DNA from 4 places in the Vagococcus carniphilus genome. Region 1 is predicted to be linked to each of the others. Evidence: riboswitches for the same ligand, from Rfam matches in the RefSeq annotation. Region 1 holds a riboswitch; each other region holds the start of a gene.
What was found. A riboswitch is a leader RNA that binds a small molecule or an ion and turns the genes downstream of it on or off. The one in region 1 is predicted to bind cobalamin.
Positions count from the first base shown of each region.

Region 2: it holds a riboswitch for cobalamin, as region 1 does, so the genes downstream of both, H9L18_RS11630 (ECF transporter S component) here and H9L18_RS08235 (DUF4430 domain-containing protein) in region 1, are expected to answer to the same signal.
Region 3: it holds a riboswitch for cobalamin, as region 1 does, so the genes downstream of both, H9L18_RS05095 (methyltransferase domain-containing protein) here and H9L18_RS08235 (DUF4430 domain-containing protein) in region 1, are expected to answer to the same signal.
Region 4: it holds a riboswitch for cobalamin, as region 1 does, so the genes downstream of both, H9L18_RS11725 (1-propanol dehydrogenase PduQ) here and H9L18_RS08235 (DUF4430 domain-containing protein) in region 1, are expected to answer to the same signal.

Region 1 covers NZ_CP060720.1:1,674,516-1,678,891, reverse strand. The annotation lists gene H9L18_RS08235 (DUF4430 domain-containing protein) at 1-2,033, opposite strand, end outside; cobalamin riboswitch at 2,148-2,329, opposite strand; cobalamin riboswitch at 2,370-2,555, opposite strand; gene H9L18_RS08230 (Ig-like domain-containing protein) at 2,778-4,376, opposite strand, start outside.
Region 2 covers NZ_CP060720.1:2,391,763-2,396,138, reverse strand. The annotation lists gene eutJ (ethanolamine utilization protein EutJ) at 1-459, shown strand, start outside; gene H9L18_RS11635 (GNAT family N-acetyltransferase) at 484-945, shown strand; cobalamin riboswitch at 1,065-1,242, shown strand; gene H9L18_RS11630 (ECF transporter S component) at 1,386-1,901, shown strand; gene cobD (threonine-phosphate decarboxylase CobD) at 1,905-2,987, shown strand; gene H9L18_RS11620 (GHMP family kinase ATP-binding protein) at 2,968-3,846, shown strand; gene H9L18_RS11615 (cobyrinic acid a,c-diamide synthase CobB) at 3,848-4,376, shown strand, end outside.
Region 3 covers NZ_CP060720.1:1,016,847-1,021,222, forward strand. The annotation lists gene H9L18_RS05085 (FecCD family ABC transporter permease) at 1-166, opposite strand, end outside; gene H9L18_RS05090 (ABC transporter substrate-binding protein) at 187-1,173, opposite strand; gene H9L18_RS05095 (methyltransferase domain-containing protein) at 1,173-2,120, opposite strand; cobalamin riboswitch at 2,259-2,433, opposite strand; gene abc-f (ribosomal protection-like ABC-F family protein) at 2,816-4,285, shown strand; gene H9L18_RS05105 (aminotransferase-like domain-containing protein) at 4,341-4,376, opposite strand, start outside.
Region 4 covers NZ_CP060720.1:2,408,910-2,413,285, reverse strand. The annotation lists gene H9L18_RS11745 (oxidoreductase) at 1-508, shown strand, start outside; gene H9L18_RS11740 (BMC domain-containing protein) at 533-877, shown strand; gene H9L18_RS11735 (EutP/PduV family microcompartment system protein) at 903-1,346, shown strand; gene H9L18_RS11730 (cob(I)yrinic acid a,c-diamide adenosyltransferase) at 1,346-1,909, shown strand; adenosylcobalamin (AdoCbl) riboswitch at 1,954-2,101, shown strand; gene H9L18_RS11725 (1-propanol dehydrogenase PduQ) at 2,374-3,486, shown strand; gene H9L18_RS11720 (BMC domain-containing protein) at 3,564-3,908, shown strand; gene H9L18_RS11715 (ANTAR domain-containing response regulator) at 3,952-4,376, shown strand, end outside.

The DNA of each region.
Region 1 (4,376 bases):
TATAAATGACTTAAGGGAACACCTGTACCTTTTGGATTTGGTAAACCAATATCATTTACAACTTGTTCAGGATTTATTTTTTCTTTTGTAACACTGTCAGTCATTTTATCAAACGTATAATGTTCATCCATTAAAGATTGGATTTCATCTTTGCTACCAGCACCAAGCCCTTTGATTGTCACTTCGATTTCTTTTGAAATAATTAAGTCTGGTTGTCCACCGGGAACTTGATTATTTTTGACAGAAGCAGTTAATAATACTTTTTGGTCTTTTTCATCACGTTTTATTTTACCAATAAATGGGTTGTACATATTGTTGGAATTACCAGTTTGTAAGCTGTTATCAATTTTTAATAACTCGGAATTTGAAGATCCCCAGCTAACTTCTCCCCATCTCTTATTATCAATATATTTTGGTAATAAGAGATTTTTATCAAATTTTTCAGTAGATTCATTATCTCCTTTGATACTTTCAAGAGATAGTTGATCAAGAATCTCTTCTTGAGTAATTTTTTCTAGTTTATCTCTATTCCAATGAATAACAGCATTTGATTTTGGGGCAAATTCAACAACTGCTCCATCTTTAGTTAATTCATATACAACAGCAACACTTCTAAATCTCATTCCATCAGATTCATTAGGATTTTTGTAGTAATAGTGAACTGTTCCATCTTTGGCAATATATTCTTCATTTGATGTACTTTTTACACTAACTTTTATGTCTGGAAAACCTTTATCTAAAAAACCTTTTTCAACCATAGCGTTTATGTTAGTATCTTGTCCAAAAACAGGAGTATATTTAAAGTAGCTGGTATTTAAAGCTAAAATTGCTTTATTCAGATATTCTTCAGCTTTTTTTACTTTCTCCTCATCAATAGGTTCTTCTTTTGAACGATTTAATTGTGAAGTTAATTTAACAGAACCATCTTTAGCTAAGTTAAATTTAGCAGACTCAGGAATAGAAACTTGGAAATCAGAACCATCAAATTCATTGATTTGAGTAGTTGCTTCTTCAGTATCGAAATTCTCTTTTAACCCATCAAAATTATTATTAGAATTAAAATACTTATCCTTTTCTAAAGGATCTTTTGAATTAATTAAGCTATCAATTGCTGTAGGTTGTTCTGCGGAAACTGTCCCAAAATTTATTGAATTGATAAATACATCTTTAATGTCAGCATTACTAGCTGCGGTATTATTATAAAATCCAATAAGCCCAGCGATTCTAGCAAACTTACTATTTGACGTCACTTTACCATAATTGATGTTATTAGCAATAGTTGAAGAACTTTTTGAATCCCAAGTACCAACAAGTCCACCTACTCTTGTTTGTTTAGAGAGATTTGTTCCTAAAACATTACCATAGTTTATATTCCCAATAATATCTCCCGAATTATTTGTTCCGGTAATTCCACCAATATGTTGAGTAGTTGACGTATTAGATTGACCATTTACTTCTCCTGAAAACTCAGTGTTTTTGATAATGCCACCAAGTGTATTTTGTCCAGCAATTCCTCCCATACTTTTTGTATTAGTAGAAGAAACGTTTACTGAACTAGAAACGTTGTCAATAACTCCATTTTCAGCATTCCACGGGGTCACAGAACCAGTTCCGTTACCACTTATTGTGCTAATACTTCCATCAATAGAAAAATTAGCGATTGTGCCTTCATTCTTTCCAAAAAAACCTTGCCAGCCAGTAGCGTCTTCTATTTTAAAACCTTTAATTTCAAAGTTATTTCCATTGAAATTACCTTTAAAACTACTTGATCCAATAGGACTCCAATCTTTATTTTCTAAATCTATATCTTTCGTTAATACAGCATCTAGCGTTTTGCCTGAATTAACCTCTTTAGCAAACCATGCTAATTCTTCAGCACTACCAATTTGATAGACGTCACCAACTTGTATAGGTTCTTTAACGTCATCTACTCCATCCCAAGCAAATGCTCCTGTTCCCCCTAATAATAAAGCTGATGAACATACCAATAAACTTAATGATAATTTTGTTTTTTTCTTAAAATTAATTTTCAATTATATTCCTCCCTTATTCTGATAAAACAACTACTTTTTATTCCCTCCCCAATAAAAAAACACCTCAAAAAAGGTGTTTTGTCGTTAATTGAAAATTTACACCCATAGATAATTTTCACGTTCTATTAAAAAACAGATATCCTGACTCAATTTCATCCTTGATCAAGCCTTCCCAATTTCTCAGTGGCATATATGATCTCGTCAATTTTACAGTAGCTAGGGGCTGTAAAGGATTTTCACCTTTTTCTCTGTTTATGTTAAAAAATAAAAAAAGCACCCTAAAAAAGGGTGCTTTGGTACACAGAAATAAAAAAAGACTTCTCACCCTCAGATATCTTTTTGTTAAAAAATAAAGCAGATATTCTGGCTCAACTTCATCCTCATTCAAACCTTCCCAAACATAAAAATGTTCAGTGGTATCCATGAATTCGTCCGTCTCACAGTAGCTAGGGGCTGCAAAGGGGTTACACCTTTTTCCCTGTCTTTATTTTCAGTAAATTAACATTATTATATAGTAAACGTTTCCTCAAAACAATAAAATTGCTCCATTTAATACCTTATACAGTGGTTTTTTGAACCTATTTTGAATTGGATCAATATCTAATACAGCAAAAAAATGTTTCGAACTAATTAAAATATCCTCTGATTTTATGCCATGACAAAAAATGCAACTATTCATTGGAAAATCCCTCATTTCTATTTATAAAAAAAGACTGAGACCTAAGCCTCAATCTTTATAATTAATTATTTTACAGCATTTTTATTAACATAACCATGCCACTTGCCATTATTGTCATACAATGAATAGTAAGTATCTCCATTGTAATGACTGTATCTACCTTTAGCTGTAAATTTTTTGCCCATCATATTAGTTGTTGAGCTACGTTTTTTCCAGTTAAAGTTAGACCAAGTGTTATAACCTTTTTTATTAATTGTTACCTTACGGCCATCTTTAATGTAGGCACCTTGTTTACCGTCTGCTATTTTAGTAGCGTTAGCATTGATATACCCTTGCCACTTGCCTTTACTGTCATATAAAGATAAGTAAGTAGAACCGTTAAAGTGTTTATATCTTCCACGAGCTTGGAATGTTTGGTTTAAAATATTTTTACTCATTCCACGTTTTTTCCAATTAAAGTTAGACCAAGTTTCATAGTTGCTCTTTGAAATTGTTACAAAACGGCCGTCGCTGATATAAGCGCCTTGCTTACCATCTCCAACTTTTACGGCATCCGTATTGATATAACCGAACCATTTACCTTTGTTGTCATATAATGATAGATATGTACCACCATTAAAGTGTTTATATTTTCCGCGAGCTTGGAATGTTTCATTTAACAAGTTAGAACTTGTGTCGCGTTTCTTCCAACCAAAGTTAGACCAAGTACTGTAACCTTTTTTATTAATTGTTACAAAACGGCCATCACTGATATAAGCACCTTGTTTACCATCTCCAGCTTTTACAGCTGATTCATTAATATACCCATGCCAGTTACCTTTACTATCAAATAAAGATAAGTATGTAGCACCATTTTTATGGTTGTACTTACCTCTTGCTTCGTAAGTTTCACCTACAAGTTTGTCTGTGTTATTACGTTTTTTCCAATTAAAATTAGACCAAGTATTATAACCTTTTTTAGTGATTGTTACATAGCGACCATCTTTAATATAAGCGCCCTGTGGATTCTTTTCACCATCTGTTAATTCTTTTTCAGTTTTAACAGTATCTAATTTAGCTTTAGTGTCTTTAACGATAGCATCAACACCAGCTTTGTCAGCTGCTTTATCAACGTTACCATTAGCGTCTTTAAGAATAGCGTTAATTTCATCTTGTTGTGCTTTACGGTAATCTTTAAGATCTTTGTACTCAGCTAAAGATTTTTTAGAAGTGTCTTTATGTGCTTGTAATTCTTTAGCAGCAGCTTCTTTTTCAGCGTCTGTTAATTCTTTATCCGTTTTAACAGCATCTAATTTAGTTTTAGTCTCTTTAACGATAACATTAACACCAGCTTTGTCAGTTGCTTTATCGATTTTACCATTAGCATCTTTAAGAATAGCATTAATTTCATCTTGTTGTGCTTTACGGTAACCTTTAAGATCTTTGTACTCAGCTAAAGATTTTTTAGAAGCGTCTTTATGTGCTTGTAGTTCTTTAGAAGCAGCTTCTTTTTCAGCGTCTGTTAATTCTTTATCAGTTTTAACTGCATCTAATTTAGCTTTAGTATCTTTAACGATAACATCAACACCAGCTTTGTCAGTTGCTTTATCGATTTTACCATTAGCATCTTTAAGAATAGCATTAATTTCATCTTGTTGTGCTTTACGGTAATCTTTAATATTTTT
Region 2 (4,376 bases), 720 kb from region 1:
GTGACAACTGTTGTTGATGAGCCATCAGCAGCAGCTTGTCTGCTTAATCTTGATAAAGGCGCAGTTATTGATGTGGGAGGCGGCACAACGGGAATTAGTATTATTGAAAATTTCAAAGCTGTTGAGACCATGGATGAACCAACAGGAGGCACACATATGTCTCTTGTTCTTGCAGGATATCATAAGGTATCTGTTAAAGAAGCGGAACTGATTAAACGAGATCGTGAACAAGAAAAGACGACTTTCATGATTATTAAACCAGTTGTTGATAAGATGGCTGATATTACAAAACAATTCTTATCAGAATATCCAGTTGAACCTTTGTTTGTTGTAGGAGGAGCTAGTTATTTTGATGAATTTGCTGCGGTTTTTTCTAAGTATTTAGGAAAAGACGTTAAACGTCCGGATTATCCACAGTTTGTTACACCTATTGGTATTGCTATAGCAAGCAAACAATAAGATAAGAGAAAAAGGTGAGCATGGATGATTTCAGAAGTAAAAAAAATTCCTGCTTCTCGATTAGAAGAATGTTTGGCGATTTTTAAAGACGACGAATTGAACAAAGCTTATAATGGTCAAGTTCTTGATTGGGTAAAAACTGGTATTAGAAAGAATGAGCTTTGGGGAGCCATCTCACAATCCGGGGAAATTATTGCTGTTATGTGGATTGAAGAGAATGGATTCTTTCACGAATACCCTTATTTAGCCTTAATTGGTGTTAAAAAAGAATATCAAGGTCAAGGGCTAGGCTCCTTTTTACTAAGAGTTTATGAAGCAATTGGTCGAAGTTTAAACAAATCAAAAATCACTTTAATGGTTGGCGATTTTAATTATCGAGCAAAAGAGTTATATGAAAGTGTTGGGTATAAAGAGATTGGAAAAGTCGAGTCTGCCTATATGCCAACAATTGCTGAATATATTATGATGAAAAAAATAGATAATTAGGTTTTTTGATTGGAGTTTGATAATAATTGAGAAAAAATTTCACAAAGTTCTAATTTATTATTGAAAAACTTGCCTAATTGTTATACCATTGATAATGTAGAAATTATTAATGTTCACATTTTAATTATTAATTTTTCAGCATTGGGGAATGAGGTGAAAAACCTCGACAGACCCATTCTACTGTAAAGCGGACATACTTCTTGTTATACCACTGTTAAAACTGTAATTGTTTTGGGAAGGTAAGAAGATATGGGTGATGCTAAGTCAGGATATCCAAGCTGAAAAGAAAAAATGATTCTATCGGGAAATTGTTTTTTGTTATCAGCTAGTTTTATATTAAAACTTATTCTTGCTGGTTTAACCATACAAAAACACAAAACATCAATCGATTGAATGATGGTTTGTGTTTTTTTTAATTTATTAAAAAAGGAGTAAGAAAAATGACAACAAAAACAAGAAAATTAACAATCGTAGCACTAATGATCGCACTTAGTATTCTAGGAGGAAACATTAAGATACTTGGATCGATTGCCCTGGACTCATTTCCTGCATTTTTATCAACTATTATTTTAGGTCCTGCGATGGGGATGGTAGTAGCTTTCTTTGGACACATGTTTTCTGCACTTTTTGCTGGCTTTCCAAGCACACTACCTGTCCATTTGATTATAGCAACCTTAATGATGGTTTGTATGTTTGTATACGGTTACATAAGGAACAAATGGAGCGACAGACCGGTACTATCAAAAGTCGCTTCGATTATAGCGGCATATCTAATTAATGTTCCTTTAGATTTACTAATCCTTTACCCAATTTTGAAACAATTGGTTTTCGTTTTGTTTGTACCGTTGACTATAGCAACATTAGTTAACTTATTTTTAACAGAAATTGTTTATGCTGTTTTACCAGAAAAAATCAAAAATTTTTCTATTGTTCAAAACAGTGGTAAGGGGAATTAAGTTATGGCAGGACTTCATGGGGGAAACATTAAAGAAATAGCTGAAATCTATCATTTATCTGAAAAGTCAATTATTGATTTTAGCGCCAACATTAATCCGTTAGGGTTATCAGAGAACTTATTAAAAGTGTTGAAAGAAAATACAGATCAAATTCTACATTATCCAGATTTAAGATACACAGAATTAAAAAAAGAAATTGCTAACTATCATTCATTAACGCCAGAGAATATTTTTTTAGGAAATGGAGCAGCTGAAGTTATCTATTCTTTGGCTAATATTTTAAAAAGTCAGCAGCTTCTAGTGTTGGCTCCAACTTTTTCAGAATACGAAGATGCATTTGCTCACCAAAAAACAAATATTGTGTATTTTAAAACAAAAGACAATGATTTTAAAGTAAATACAACTGATTTAATGATAAAAATCCAAGAAGAAAAGGTAGATACACTTTGTATATGTAATCCTAATAATCCTACTGGTACGATAATTGAAAAAGAAGAAATGATCAAACTTGCAAAATTTTGTCAAAACAATCAGATTTATTTGATTATAGATGAAGCTTTTATGGATTTTGTGGATGAAAAAGAATCTCTAACAACTGAGTTGAGAGGAAATGAGTATTTAGTTATTTTACGCTCATTAACAAAAATATTTGCCATTCCAGGTCTTCGGTTAGGCTATCTATTAACGGATAATTCTCATATGATGGATGACTTAGAAAGTAATGCTATTCCTTGGCGAATTAATTGCTTTGCTGATATGGCTGGTAGAGAGTCACTTAAAGATAAACAATATTTAGCTGAAACATTGAGCTATGTAGAAAAGGAACGCTTGTTTTTAGAGTCTTCATTAACTAAATTTACCGAATTAAAACTAGTTAAAAGTTCAGCCAATTTTATCTTTTTTGAATATCTATCAACTGTGGATTTACAAAAAGCATTGATAGAAATGAATATTTTAATTCGAGATTGTTCTAATTATAAAGGGCTTGATGGTAACTATTACCGAATAGCTGTTAGAACGCGTGAGGAAAATGAAAAATTAGTAGAAGCTCTAGAGAGGTATTTTTATGGCAAAAGTCATAGTTAGTTGTCCTGGAACATGTGGTGAATTAATTCAAGGGTATGTTGAAGATGAGTTTCGTCTAGTTAGTTGTGGCATAAATATGTTTTCTGTAGCGACAATCACAAGTGATCAAGGAGCAGTTAATCAAGCAGGTGAGAAATCAAGAAAAGCACTTGAGGCAACACTAGCTGATTTAGAGATATCTAGTGAGGATGAAGTAAAACTAAGTATCTCTTCATCTTTATCTGTGTCAAAAGGCATGGCAAGTAGTACGGCAGATATGGCAGCTAGCATATATGCAGCAAGTTTATATTATAAAAAACCAATGACGTTAGAAAAAATAGCTGGAATATGCACGTCAATTGAAGCAACTGACAGTAGTTTTTTTAATTCTTTAACGATGTTTGACTCAAGAGGTGCCAACTTCATTGAACAAACAGGCTGGCAGCCAAACTTTTATGTTTTGATGTTAGAACCAAAAGAAGAATTGAATACAGAGGCTTTTCATACTAAAGCAAATGACGAGCTTTTAAAAAAACAAGCTAAATCTTTTAGTAGAGTTCATAACCTTTATAGAGTAGCAGTCAAAGAAAAAAGTCTAGAAAAATTAGGACAAGCCGCACTAAAAAGTGCCAAGTTAAATCAAGAAATTTTACCTAAACCTTTCTTTGAAACAATAGTTGAATTAAGTGGCACGTTCAACTCTTGTATTGGTGTAAATGTTGCTCATAGTGGAACAGTAATCGGTATTTTACTAAGAGATTTAACTGAGGTAGAAACAATTAAACGGGTATTGGAAGATAATCAAGTGACAACTTATTATCAAAAATTGAAGGTATATAGCTCTTGTTATAAAGGACTCCAACAGCAAAAGGGTGGTTAGAATGAAAAAAATATTAATTGGAGCTGCTTCTAGTGGTTCAGGGAAAACAACATTTACTTTAGGCTTACTTGAAATTTTAAAAAGAAGAGGTCTTAATGTTCAACCTTTCAAGGTAGGACCTGATTATGTTGATACCAAGTATCATAGCCGCATAACTAAAAATCCATCTAGGAATTTAGACAGCTTTTTAGTTAGAGATAAAAAAGTTTTGAATTATTTATTTGAAAAGGCAGCATATGAATCAGATGTATCAGTCATTGAAGGAGTTATGGGATTATTTGATGGCTTTGGTATTGACAAGGATTCTTGTTCTAGTTCGTCAGTAGCCAAACAACTAGACTGTCCAGTAATCCTAGTGGTTAATGGGAAATCTGCTTCGACTTCAATTGCTGCTGTTGTTAAAGGTTTTGAAGAGTTTGATGAAGAGTTAAATATTATGGGAGTTGTTATTAATAATATTGCTTCTGAAAATCATTATTCTTTAGTAAAAGGCGCTATTGAAAAATACACGAGAACAAAGGTTTATGGTT
Region 3 (4,376 bases), 660 kb from region 1:
AAGCATTGTTTCCAGTTATTTTTGCAAACAAAATTTGATAAACATCTTTCATTGAAATATCAGCTGATCCTAAGGTGATAGAATAAATGATAGAAACAATTAAAAGTAAAACCATTCCTAGTAGAATCATATTAAATTTCCAATTTGAACGTTGAATTTGTTCCATTTATTCTTCACCTCTTAATATTATTTATGTAAATCTGGATAAAGTCCTTCAGAAATAGCTTGGATACCATCTAATGTTCTAATACCTGTTGAGTAAACGTTACTTAGAACCATTGGGTAAACACGTTCATTTTTAACAGCATCTAAATTTTTAAGTGCATCATTTTCAGTAATTGATGTTAAAGCTTGTTTTTCTTCAATTGATTCACCGTAGTAAACACTGAAGATAACGTCTGGATTTAATTTAACTAATTCTTCTTTTGTAATATTGCCATTTTTGTCTGCTACTAATTCAGCGCCAACTTGTTGAGCCATATCGCCACCAATACTATCAGCACCATAAATACGGTATTGACCGTCTTTATTAACTTCGAAAATAACAGCAGTCACTTTTTCTTTACCTTCAGCAAATTTAATCGCTTTGTCAATTTCTGATTTCATGTCATCGACCATTTTTTGAGCTTTATCTTCAACATCGAAAATTTTACCAATGTTTAAAATATCTTCATATTCATTTTCTAAAGTGTTAGGAGTTTTAACACCACTATTTTGAGACATGTAAGTATTAGTATCACGATCCATCCAGAAATCAATATCACCTAGAGTATCTGGACCAAAATAAGAATACCAACTAAAAATAAAATCAGGATTCAAGCTTAATACTTCTTCTTTACTAGGTGCTTTATCATAATATTTAACTTTTTTGAAAGCATCTTTGAATTCTGGTTTAACATCTGTATCTAATTGAGACGCAGCAACCATTTTATCTTCTAAACCTAAAGCTAACATAATTTCGATTGGGCTTTGATATACAGCAACAACTTTTTCAGGAACTTTTTTAAAAGTTTGTTCTACTGGTTTTTTTTCGTAGTTGTAAGTCGTAATAACAGTTGATTCACTGTTACCTTTTGATGATTCTTTCGTTGATTCAGTTTTTGAATCATTTGCTCCACACCCAGTAAAGATAAGTGCAGTTACTGCTAACATGCCTAATAATTTCTTTTTCATTATAAATCTCCTTTGTTTTTTAAAATAATAATTTCTTTTTTTACTAATGGATTTGAAGTCGCTAATGGATAACCGCCGTCTGTCCAATTTTGCAGAGGATGATCTGTTTTAATTTTTCCTTCCTTTGGAAAAGTTAAGGCATCTTTAAACTCCAATGATTTTGGTAGATGGCTAAGCATTGATTCAAGAGAAACGGTTGGAAGTGTTCGACTTACCATACTTCTTTCTTTTGAAACACCATCACGGAATAACTCAAATACATGATGATAGGTAAAATATTGTTGTGAAACTGAAATAGTACTTTCTAAGATGATTTCTCTTCTTAAATCAAGATCTTTTTTTCTCAATGTTTGATGCGATTTAGTTGCTGTCATTGTTTCAATCCATAAGAATCCATTTGGTGTCAAAAGAGATGAAAGCATGGCTAGACATTCGATTTCATTTCTTTGATAAATTAATTCTTGATAGGTTGAATCGGTTAGTAAGATGACATCAAATTTTTTCTCTAGTGATAAAGAAAAAATGTCTCCTTCTATTAGTTCGAAGGCAGATGTTTCACACCATTTTTGTTTTTGTAGTAGTGAAACAAAATCACTACTTCTTTCAACACTAGTTACTTGAAAACCTTGGGATACTAAAGGATAAGCGGCTCTTCCTAAGCCAGAACCAATCTCAAGAATGCTAGGTGAATCTATTCCTGATTGCTTTAAATAAGATAAAAAGAAATCAATGTGCCATTTACCTGAAAAGGCAAAATAATAATTTGCTTCTAAGTTTCTATATTCAGGAAACATCACATGGTATCGGCTCAAATCTCTCATTTGACAACGGTTACACAAAGAGTCACACAATTCATTAAGAGGTGTCTCAGGAGGTACACCGTTTTTACAATCGCCTTCTTTTTCATCATAAATAAAGTGACAAGTATCACAAAAATATTTACGCATCTACTGTAAACTCCTTTCTTTCGTAATTGGTTTTTAGATAGATTCAGACAAAAAAAAGACATTCTAGTTATTAGAATGCCTTGTGAAAAGAAACCAGTATATACGGATCTTTAAACAAGACAATTCCCCAATCGAATTATCTGAAGGTTATGTAAAAAAGGTATTCTGACTCAACTTCATTCTACTTTCTCGCCTTCTCTTTCGATGGCTCTTGAGATTTCGTCCGTTATACAGAAGAAAGGGGCTGTCGAGGGTTCTCACCTCATTCCCATTTTTCACATATACTATCACGTGATTATAGTAACAAAATCAGAATAACTCTGCAAGAGTTAATTGAGAATTGTTATTACACTGCCATAAATAGTTGAAAAAGACCTTATTTATATAATAAAAAAGATAACAAACTTTTTTTTTTTAGATTAAACTTAGTGAATATTTAATAATTCTTGAATTTTAAGTAATTTATGCTATGATTTAGTTAATAATTTATCAAGGAGGAATAGACATGCCTGGAAGAATTCGAATTGCGTTTTCAAGACTAACAAATCAATCAAATAATGTAAAAGTCTAGCAATGTGGCATTTTTTAAGGATACATGTTTATTTTTATCTATCTAAAATGTGAAGAGGCACGCTACGGCTGTCTCTTTTTTGTGTTCTTTTTTACTGCGTTAGACTCGAATGGAGAACGTAATAATGAAAGAATTAGTATTAACAATTGAAGATTTAAATGTAGTTTATGGTACGAAAACCGTACTAGAAATTGAAAAACTGATGGTTTATCAACATGAAAGAATAGGTATTATCGGAAATAATGGTGAAGGGAAATCTACTTTATTAAAAGCTATTGAGGGAAGATTGCCTGAAGGAAAAGGTAGTGTTAACTCTCAAATTGAATTTTCTTATTTTGATCAGTTAAATCACACAGAAAAGCCAATGAATGGTGAAGTGAATGAAGAGATATTAAGTCGATTTTCTGTGCCAGATTATTCTATTGAAAAAATGAGCGGAGGAGAAAAAGCCAAATATAATCTAGCTTATATCTTATCCGAATATAAAGAAGGCTTGATTTTAGATGAACCTACGACTCACTTAGATCAAAGAAGTATTTCCTATTTAATAGAAGAATTACGATTTTTTTATGGAACACTATTATTTGTCAGTCATGATCGCTATTTTTTAAATGAATTAGCGACTAAGATTTGGGAAATATCGGATGGTAAAGTAAAAGAATATAGCGGAAACTTTGAAGACTATCGTCGTCAAAAAGATTTAGAAGTGATGGAAAAGAAAAAGACTTATGAAAATTACGAAAATCAGAAGAAAAGTTTAGAAAAATCTATCGAAAAAAGCAAACAGCAAGTTGATAAACTGACTCAAAATAGGAAGAAAAATACAAAGAAACAGATTAAACCAAGTCGATTGTCCTCATCGAAACAAAAAGATACGGTTCAAAAAAGTATTCAAAAAAATGTGAAAACATTAGAAAAAAGATTATCTGGTTTAGAAGTGGTGACAAGTGAGGGAAATGAAAAGCATATTAGTTTTCCAAAAACTAAATTTGAGATGCTTCATAATGATTTTCCAATCAAAGGTGATAAAGTAACTCTAGTAAATGAGAATAAAGTATTAGTTGAAGATGTAGATTTTCAATTTGAAAAGGGTAAAAAAATTGCTATTGTTGGGGAGAACGGATCAGGAAAAACAACTTTTCTTGACGCGATTTTAGAAGCAAAAGAAGGAATATCCGTTTCATCTAAAGCGTTCATTTCAGTCTATGAGCAACTAGCTTATCAATTGAATCATAATGAATCAGTCATTACTTACTTGATGAATCAAACAGATTATAAAGAAGCAGTTGTTCGAAGTATTCTACACAAAATTGGGTTTACTCAAAATGAATTGACTAAACGCTACAATGTTTTAAGTGGAGGAGAACGGACGAGAGTTTCTCTAGCTTTGACAATGCTTAGGCCTTCTAATATTTTAATTTTAGATGAACCAACCAATTTTGTAGACTTAAGAACAATAGAAGCTTTAGAAAGTTTGATCCAAAGTTATCCAGGAACAGTACTCTTCACCTCTCACGATAAGACCTTTATTCAAAATACGGCAGAGGTTGTCTATGAAATTTCAAATAAAAAAATAGTTAGAATCAATAATTAAAAGCTACTAAATAGTACAGAGGCTGACAAGCACGTCAGCCTCATTTTTGTGTCATCTATTTATTTTGAATAGATTCATAGACATCAACAAT
Region 4 (4,376 bases), 730 kb from region 1:
TCAAATAAAAGAAGTTGTTGCAATGAATCAAGTAAAGCCTTTCGCTTTAGGTGTTCGTATTTCTTTAGAAGACGCTTTTTTAGGAACTCAAGAAGAAAGAGATGCTTCATTCAAAGAAGCGCTTGGTGTTTTAAAAATGTTGGATGATAAAGGTTTGGATTATCTTCACATAACGAGCTCTAATGCCTTAGAAAAAAAAGAGATTAACGGACAAAAAATCGAATTGTTGAGATTATTGAAGAGATTTGCTGAAAAAACACCTCTAGTTGGTTGTGGTAACTTACTACAATCTGAAGAAGTGGAAGAAGCGTTAGAGTTTTCTGATTTAGTATCAGCTTGTAGACCCTTTGTTTTTACTCCTGATTGGGCAAAAAAGATACAACAGGGAGAATTGATTGAACTTCCAAGTACAGGAATTGACTGGCAGTTAAGACAAAAGTTGAACATACCAAGAAATCTTTGGAAGGGAATTGAATCTTCTCCAGATTGGTATTTATATAAATTTTAAATTAAGAAAATAGAGGTCATAAAAATGAATGAAAAAAATAGAATTATTCAAGAATCGGTGCCAGGTCGTCAGATAACGATTGCACATATTATTGCGAACCCAGATGACCGTGTTTACGCTAAAGTTGGTTTACATGACTATGATAAACAAGCATTGGGAATTCTGACTATTACGCCAGGAGAAGCAGCTATTGTGGCTTCAGATGTTGCTGTCAAAGCAGCAGATGTTAGAGTGGCTTTCATGGATAGATTTAGTGGAACTTTAGTTATTGCCGGTGATGTGATGGCAGTGGAAGCAGCAATTGAAGCTGTTAGTGATACACTAAGAAATATGTTGAATGTCTCTACAGCAAAAATAACCAAATCGTAAGTAATAAAATAAGCAGGTGAATTGATTGAAAAAAATAATGTTTGTTGGTGCTGTTGGAACAGGGAAAACAACATTAACCCAACGTTTAGAAGGACACGAAATTGTCTATTCAAAAACCCAAGCGATTGAATCCAATCGTTTTATAGTAGATACACCAGGAGAGTTTATCCAAAGACGCCAGTTTTATAGCGCGCTACAAGTTACCTCAAGCAGTGTGGACTATATTGGTCTTCTTCAAAGTGTTGATGAGTCATTTAATACATTTCCACCAGCATTTGCTTCCATGTTTTCAAAACCCGTTATTGGTGTTGTAACGAAAATTGATAAAGCAAACAGTGAAGAAGAGGTTAATCGTGCGGCACATGCATTAAAAAATGCTGGAGCAAGAGAGATTTTTCATGTGTCTTCTTATGATGATAAAGGAATAGAAGAATTGCTTAAATTTTTAGGAAAAGAGGAGGATGAATAATGGCAAAGATTTATACTAAAACAGGAGATAAAGGTGAAACTAGTATTATTGGTGGCGAAAAAGTAAAGAAATGTTCTAACCGTGTGGAAGCATACGGAACAATTGATGAATTAAATTCTTTTATTGGGATTATTGTTAGTCATATGAAAAGTAGCATTGATGTCAAAAAAGATTTAGGTGAAATTCAACAAATTCTATTTGATTGTGGAACTGATATGGCGACACCAAATAGCACAAAAGGATATCGAACAAGTGCAGAATCTATTGAGTGGTTAGAAAGTTGTATTGATAAATACTTAGCTTCACCACCACCAATTACTGAATTTATTATCCCTGGTGGAGATCCAGTTGCAAGTGAACTTCATTTTGCAAGAACAATCGCAAGAAGAGCTGAACGAATTGTTGTAGCAGCGAGTTTAGAAGGCGAAATCAATCCTGAAGTTTTAAAATTTTTAAATCGATTATCTGATTATTTCTTTGCTGCTGCAAGATTAGTTAACTATCGAGAAAACAGAATGGATGTAAGCTACAGAAGAAATAGCCAAGTTTTTTACAATGATTAAAAAAAACATTGAAATAAAAAAATAAGTATGATAGAATCGGGCTATAGATTGAGAAATGTTATTTTTTAGATGGAACTTTGGTGAAATTCCAAGACGGTCCCGCCACTGTAATAAGCGTAAGCTTTAAGTCAGGTCTTTCTAATAATTAACGACATGGTAATTACTGTTTCGAGGCAAAACAGTGGTAGTTAGAGAATAAATACAGTAAGAAGTTCTAACATTTAACCTATTGTTTTATTTAACAGTAATCACCATAATTGGATACTGAATAAACACAACGATTTGTGTTTTGATAAAACAAATGGCAAATGGAGATACTTACTTCTGGTAGGTTGTAGCACAAAGGGGTGCTGTCCTTGCCTTTTTTGTTTTCTAAAATATAATAGTTGGCAATGACGCTACCGAATGAATCCTTATTTAAGGAATTTTTTTTGGTGGCTTTTTTTATTATCGGAGGTGGAAAAATGAAGCAAGTAAAATTCGGTACAGATATTTATATTGGTACAGATGCTTTAACAAAATTAAACGATTTTCAAAACGAACGTATATGTGTTGTTACTGATAATTTCATGGTTGAATCAGGCATGATTAATTTCGTAACAAGTAACATAAACGATTCAAACGAACACGCTATCTTCACGGACATCGTTCCTGATCCAACAATTGAAAACGTTGTTAGTGGAGTAGAAGAGCTAAGCAAGTTTAATCCAAGTGTTATGGTTGCTCTTGGTGGAGGTTCTGCGATTGACGCAGCCAAAGCGATTAAATTAATGGGAATGAAATTAGATATTATTAAAGAAGTAACTTTAGTTATCATTCCAACAACAAGTGGTACTGGTTCAGAAGTAACAGACTTTTCAGTTATCACAAATAAAAAAGAAAATTTAAAATATCCATTAGTGGATGACTTGTTACAACCAGATATTGCTATTTTAGATTCACGTCTTGTTGAAACAGTACCTCCAACTATTACAGCTGATACTGGTATGGATGTTTTAACACATGCCCTTGAAGCTTATGTATCAACAGAAGCAACTGACTTCTCTGATGCTTTAGCAGAAAAAGCTGTGGAGTTAATCTTTGAGTATTTAGAAAGAGCCTATGTTGATGGAAAAGATAGCGAAGCAAGAGAAAAAGTTCATTATGCTTCATGTCTAGCAGGTCTTGCATTTAATCAAGTTTCTCTTGGTTTATGTCACGGAATTGCACATACTGTAGGTGGTAAATTACATTTAGCACATGGTCGAATTAATGGTATCTTGTTACCATCTATCGTACAATATAATAGTAATGAGAATCAAAGAGCTCTAGAAAGATACGCAACGTTAGCTAGAAAACAAGGTTTATCTAACTCTAAAGGTAAAGTGGCAGTTAGAAGTTTAGTTAATCGCATCACTGAATTAAGAGCGAAGTTAAATATGCCAGCTAACTTTATAGATGCTGGATTTACAAAAGATGATGTAACTCCTCATTTAGCAACAATTAGTGAGGAAGCATTATTAGATCCAACAACTAAAACTAATCCAAAAACACCTACTAAAGAAGATGTTAGACAAATTGTTTCAAAATTATTTTAAACTAGATTAGTTTTTACGCTATAATTGAGGTAGAACATTAAGTTCTATTAAATTGAGTGAGTGAAAGGGGGAGCAGCTTGGAAGAGAAACAACGATTAATCCAAGAATATGTTCCAGGAAAACAAGTCACGATGGCCCACATTTTAGCTAATCCTAATCAAGATAGCTACGATAAATTAGGTATTATCAATGATGGACAGAGTGCTATAGGGATTCTAACCATTACACCTAGTGAAGCAACTATTATTGCTGTTGATACAGCTCTTAAAGCCGGTGATGTTGAAGTAGGCTTTGTTGACCGATTTAGTGGAACAGTGGTTTTAACAGGAGATTTATCAGCAATGGAAGAAGCATTTATAGCTGTTCTTCGGTTTTTAGAAGAAACGTTAGGTTTTTCTATCACTAAAGTTACCAAAACATAGACGTTTTGAAAAAGTGAAATTAAAAAAGGTGGGAGTGAGGCTCGTGAAAGGAAAAATTATCATTGTGGATGATGAACCTCTTACAAGAGTTGACTTGAGAGATATGCTAGAATTGGAAAATTATGATGTAGTTGGCGAAGCTGCAGATGGTTTTGAAGCAATTGAACTAGCTAAAAAACATCAACCAGATTTAGTTATTATGGACATTCAAATGCCATTATTAGATGGTTTGAATGCCGGTAAAAAAATTATGTCAGAAAAATTAGCTAATTCAATATTAATGCTTACAGCATATAGCGATGTTAATCATCGTGAAAAAGCAATGGGCTTTGGAGCTTCAGGGTACTTAGTCAAACCTTTAGATGAAAAATCTTTTATTCCTATGGTGGAAGTCGCAATCACTAAGGGAAAAGAAGTTAGTAAACTCGAAAAAAATGTAGATAAATTATCCGAAAAATTAGAGCAGCG